Linked DNA regions of Ruminococcus sp. HUN007. The protein of the gene in region 2 interacts with the protein of the main gene of each other region in a pairwise test. Links are inferred from orthologs where the notes say so. Each region holds a gene or a part of one and is shown on either strand. Other genes may lie near its edges.

Evidence for each region. The genes of interacting proteins can lie anywhere in the genome.
Region 1: the proteins of ligA (region 2) and leuS interact in binary tests that used the Escherichia coli proteins (3 or more experiments, as listed by UniProt). The link is inferred for Ruminococcus sp. HUN007 from one-to-one orthologs.

The regions. Positions count from the first base shown.
Region 1 is NZ_JOOA01000002.1:2,852,676-2,855,773, forward strand. It holds leuS (leucine--tRNA ligase), read left to right. Parts: upstream 1-395; coding sequence 396-2,801; downstream 2,802-3,098. Other genes in the region: rsfS (ribosome silencing factor), read left to right, coding at 1-263; rpsU (30S ribosomal protein S21), read left to right, coding at 3,048-3,098.
Region 2 is NZ_JOOA01000002.1:133,119-136,083, reverse strand. It holds ligA (NAD-dependent DNA ligase LigA), read right to left. Parts: upstream 2,492-2,965; coding sequence 509-2,491; downstream 1-508. Other genes in the region: hisF (imidazole glycerol phosphate synthase subunit HisF), read right to left, coding at 2,906-2,965; hisI (phosphoribosyl-AMP cyclohydrolase), read right to left, coding at 2,558-2,893; CC97_RS04650 (hypothetical protein), read right to left, coding at 18-386. UniProt on the Escherichia coli protein: DNA ligase that catalyzes the formation of phosphodiester linkages between 5'-phosphoryl and 3'-hydroxyl groups in double-stranded DNA using NAD as a coenzyme and as the energy source for the reaction.

The DNA of each region.
Region 1 (3,098 bases), 2.7 Mb from region 2 along the record:
CAGTGCTTTCCGACTACTTTGTAATAGCAAACGGTACAAGTACGACTCACACAAGAACGCTTGCCGATGAAGTTGAGTATCAGCTTTCACAGTCCGGCATCGAACCTTCCGGAAAGGAAGGACACAACGGTTCAAACTGGATCGTGCTTGATTATTCAGATATTATCGTTCATGTTTTCTACAAGGAAACAAGAGAGTTCTATCAGCTCGAAAGACTCTGGGCTGACGGAGAACATCTCGACGTGGAAGAGTTATTAAAGTAAAGTTTAAGCCGCAGTTCCGGTAAAACCGGAACTGCGGTTTTGAGGGGGACAGGGGCGGAGCCCCTCCTCCCGTCAGGGCATCACCTGCTTCGCCGGTGATGCCAAGGAATATTTATGTAAGGAGCTAACTCTATGGGTAAATATGATTTTGCTGCCGTTGAAGCAAAATGGCAGAAATACTGGGAAGAAAAAGGAACTTTCAGGGCATCTGACGACTATTCAAAGCCAAAGTTCTACGGCCTTGTTGAATTCCCTTATCCGTCAGGCCACGGAATGCACGTAGGCCATATCAAGGCATATTCAGGCCTTGAAGTAGTAAGCAGAAAGAGACGTATGGAGGGCTACAACGTTCTTTTCCCTATCGGATTTGACGCTTACGGACTTCCAACAGAAAATACAGCTATCAAGGATAACGTTCATCCGAGAATAGTAACAGACAGAAACATTGCAAAATTCACAGGTCAGCTCAAGAGCGTAGGTTTCTCATTTGACTGGTCAAGAGTTATAGATACGACGGAGGAAGGATACTACAAGTGGACACAGTGGATCTTCCTCAAGATGTTCGAAAACGGCCTTGTTTTCAGAGACAAGACAAACGTAAACTACTGCCCGAGCTGTAAGGTAGTTCTTTCAAACGAAGACTCACAGGGCGGCAAGTGTGACGTATGCCACAGCGACATTATCCAGAAGACCAAGGAAGTATGGTACCTCCGCATCACAGAATATGCAGACAAGCTCCTCAAGGGACTCGAGGAAGTTGACTACCTTCCGAACGTAAGACTCCAGCAGGAAAACTGGATCGGCAAGTCAACAGGTGCGTTTGTAAACTTTGACATAAAGGAAAATGATGAGAAGCTCCGCATCTACACAACACGTCCGGATACCCTTTACGGTGTAACATTCATGGTAATCGCTCCGGAACATCCGATCATCCAGAAGTACCGCGACAGCATTAAGAACATTGCAGAACTCGATGCCTATAAGGATGAATGTGCAAAGAAGAGCGAATTCGAGAGAACACAGCTCGTCAAGGACAAGACAGGTGTAAAGATCGACGGTCTTACAGCTGTGAACCCAGTAACAAAGAAAGAGATCCCGATCTACATTTCCGACTACGTAATGATGGGCTACGGTACAGGTGCCATCATGGCAGTTCCTGCTCACGATACACGTGACTACGACTTCGCAAAGAAGTTCGGCATCGATATAATCGAAGTAATAAAGGGCGGCGACATCACCAAGGAAGCCTACACAGGCGAAGGTGAACTTGTAAACTCAGGCGAGCTCAACGGCATTTCAAACAAGAAGGATGCTGTTGCAAAGGCAATAGAGATTCTTGAAAAGCTCGGCTGCGGCGAAAAGGGCGTTCAGTTCAAGATGAAGGACTGGGCATTCAACCGCCAGAGATACTGGGGTGAACCTATCCCGATAGTTCACTGCGAACACTGCGGCATGGTTCCTGTTCATTATGAGGAACTCCCGCTCAGACTTCCTCCTGTAGAAAACTTCGAACCAGGTACAGACGGCGAAAGCCCGCTTGCAAAGATCAGTGACTTCGTTAAGTGCAAGTGTCCTAAGTGCGGTAAGGACGCAAGAAGAGAAACTGATACAATGCCTCAGTGGGCAGGTTCATCATGGTACTTCCTCCGTTACTGCGATCCAAAGAACGATAACGAGTTTGCGTCACAGGAGGCACTTAAGTACTGGATGCCTGTTGACTGGTACAACGGCGGTATGGAACACGTTACACGTCATATGATCTACAGCCGTTTCTGGCACAAGTTCCTCTATGACCTCGGTCTTGTTCCGACTTCGGAACCGTATGCAAAGAGAACTGCACAGGGCCTTATTCTCGGACCAGACGGAGAAAAGATGTCCAAGTCAAGAGGAAACGTTATCGATCCTAACGACGTTGTTGCAGAATACGGCGCAGATGTTCTCAGACTTTACGTCCTCTTCATGGGCGACTACGAAAAGGCTGCTCCGTGGAGCGAGTCAAGCATCAAGGGATGCAAACGTTTCGAAGACAGGATCTGGGCTTTACAGGATATGATCACTGACGGCGATGAATACAGCGAAAAGCTCCGCAGTGCATTCCACAAGACAATAAAGAAGGTAAGCGAAGACATCGAAGCTATGAAGTTCAACACAGCCATAGCAGCAATGATGTCACTTATCAATGACATATACGCAGCAGGAAGCATAACAAAGGGCGAATTCGGTGCTCTGTGCACAATGCTCTATCCTTTTGCTCCTCACATAGCTGAAGAAATGTACAGCAGCGTTTTCGGAAAGATCCTCAGCGAACAGAGCTGGATCACATATGACGAAGCACTCTGCGTTGACGACTCAGTTGAAATTGTTCTCCAGATCAACGGCAAGGTACGTTCAAAGATCATGATCCCGGTCGGCACAGACAAGGATACAGCGTTTGAAATGGCACTTAAGGATGAGAAATTTGCCGAAGCAACAAGCGGAAAGAACATTGTTAAGCAGATATATGTACAAAACAAACTTGTGAATTTTGTTGTAAAATAACAAAATATCTCCGGAGATTATTTTCTACTTGACAACACCGTGCCTGGTGTGCTAAAATAAATTTATGTTATTCATACAGCTTATATTACTGCGGTCTGAATGACATGCGAATATACAGTGTGTCACTCATGGTCACAGTTTTAGCTTATAACAGAGGAGATAAAAAACAGATGACTGACATCTGATTCCGCAAGGTTTCAGATTTTAGCATAAACCTCTGTCTTTGTGGCAAAGGGAGGGAATAAAGTGGCAGAAGTTCGTGTTGGTAAAAACGAATCTTTAGAGACAGCACTCAAG
Region 2 (2,965 bases):
TGTGAAAATGATTATGTTCATCTATGGTGAAAAACTATACCGGTCGGTATCGAAATGAAACACAGCACTGCGTTGAGGATCGCAGGAAACAGAAGATAGGCTTTCTGTTTCGGATAAACTATCATAACTATATTAACAAGAATAAATGCAATAAGCGAATAGCATACGGCACTCAGTACAGGCCTGAAAATACTGAAATTCTCCTGATTTCCGAGATAAGTTTCAATGTAACAGGCCACTGAGTATAACAGAAGCATAACATTGGTAGCAGCTATCCGGTTTACCATTCTTTTTTCAAGATGTATTTCAGAAGTCAGAGCTATAGTCATTCCCAGAATAAGGACCAGCATTCCCCAGTGGTCAGAAAAATAATCAAATACAGACATACAATTCCCCCTTTATATCAATAATACCCATAAATCCGGCAAAAAAGTCTGCGGGGCTTCGCCTCGTGCCCCACGCTGATTTATGAATAAATCAGCTGTTTCTTAACTTTACAGACATGATTTTATTCACCGGTCATGGCGAGAAGTTCTGCTTCGGAAAGAATGGCAATACCAAGTTCTTCAGCCTTTGTAAGCTTGCTTCCGGCTTCTTCACCGGCAACAACGTAGTCAGTTTTCTTTGAAACTGAAGAGGAAACCTTACCGCCCATGTCTTCTATGATCTTTTTGGCTTCATCACGTTTGAGAGTAGGAAGAGTTCCTGTAAGAACGAATACTTTACCTTCCAGCTTATTACTCTTCTTACTTGAGGCATATGTGAAATTAAGTCCGTGGGTGCGGAGCTTTTCTATAAGGGCAACAAGATGAGGTTCCCTTAGTGCTTCATAGACACCCTGTGACATGACATCTCCGAAGCCGTCAATAGAAGAGATCTCAGTAACATCAGCGTTCATTATCGCATCGAGACTTCCGAACTTTTCGCAGAGAAGAACTGCGGCTCTTGCACCGATATTTCTGATGCCAAGGCCGAAAATCAGTCTGTCGAGAGTATTTGACTTTGAAGCTTCAATTGCCTTTACAAGATTTCCTGCTGATTTTTCCTTGAAACGGTCAAGAGTCATAAGCTTTGCTTCGGTAAGATCGTAAAGATCTGCTGCTGATGTGATAAGTCTGTTATCCACGAGAAGAGCAACGATAGCATCACCGAGTCCGTCAATATTCATGGCCGGCTTGGATGCGAAATGGATGATATTTTTAAGAAGCTGCGCAGGACATGAAGTATTCGGACATCTTAATGCACTTTCCTCATCCACATGGATAGCCTTCGTTCCGCAGACAGGACAGACTTCAGGAAGTGTATAAGGAACAGAACCCTCAGCGTGTGAAACGGAATTAAGCACTTCCGGAATGATATCTCCTGCTTTTCTTACAGTGATGGTATCGCCTATGCGTATATCCCTGTCGGTAATGAACTGCTGGTTATGAAGTACGGCACGGGAAACGCTTGTTCCGGCAAGAAGAAGCGGATCAAATACGGCTACAGGTGTAATGGCACCTGTTCTGCCGACATTTACTTCAATGCTTCTGAGAACGGTCTGTTTTTCCTCTGGCGGGAATTTATAAGCCACTGCCCACTTAGGATATTTTGAAGTAGCTCCCATGATATTACGCTGGTTAAAATCATCAACCTTGATAACGACACCGTCTATGTCAAAAGGATATGTGGCACGGTTTTCGCCTATCTTCTTTATTTCGGCTTCTATCTGCTCATAAGTGGTACATGGCACATAGCTCGGAATGGTCTTGAAACCAAGTTTCTTTATGTAGTCAAGAGATTCCTTATGTGATGAAACAGCTTTGCCTTCGTTCTGCTGAATGTTAAAAACAAAGATATCCAGCTTTCTTTCTGCAGTGATCTTCGAGCTTTTCTGTCTGAGAGAACCGGCTGCAGCGTTACGAGGATTCTTGAAAGGTGTTTCATCATTGAGTTCCTGCTTTTCAACCAGCTTGAAAAAGCTTTCACGCGGCATATATACCTCGCCTCGTACTTCGAGAAGCGGGATCGAGCTGTCGATTTTTAACGGGATAGATCTGATGGTCTTAAGGTTGGCTGATACATCTTCGCCTGTGAAACCGTCGCCTCTTGTGGAACCGATAAAGAATTCTCCGTCATGATATTCCAGTGATACCGAAAGACCATCTATCTTTGGTTCAACGATAAATACAGGAGATGTGAGTTCGGATATACATTTTTCTGTAAACTCCTTTACCTGTTCAAACGAGAAAACATCCTGAAGGCTTCCCATCTGAACGCGGTGCGGTACTTTTGCAAAGGTGTTCAGAGCGGTGCCGCCTACTCGCTTTGTAGGTGAGTTTTCAGACGCAAGCTCCGGAAATTCTGCTTCAAGCTTCTTAAGTTCCTGCATGAGCATGTCATATTCATAGTCATCCACGGTAGGATTATCAAGTACGTAGTATGCGTGATTATGTCTGTTTATTATTTCAGTGAGCTCATCGACTCTGTTTTTAGCTTCATTAAGATCCATTCATATATCTCCTTTATAAACACATTCAGGGAACTGCGAAAACCAGTTGGCAGTTCCCTAGAAAAATTATCCGTAAATTTCATTGAAGAAGCAGGAGTAGCTGCCTGTGTGACACGCAACTCCGGTCTGTTCCACATTTACGAGGAGTGTATCGTTGTCGCAGTCACCGTAAATAGAAACCACTTTCTGAAGATGACCGCTTGTCGCGCCCTTGTTCCAGTATTCCTGACGTGAGCGGCTCCAGAACCATGTGTATCCTGTTTCAAGTGTCTTCTTAAGACTTTCCTTGTTCATGTATGCAAGCATAAGAACGGTTTTTGTATTTACCTCATAGCAGATTGCCGGGATAAGTTCTCCCTTTACAAAGAATTTGTCGAGGTCATTAAGATCGATCTTTACCATGTGTTCTCCTTATTATCTTACTATAACACCTTTGTTTCTGCAGTAGTCCTTTACCTCGCCTACTGTAAGTTC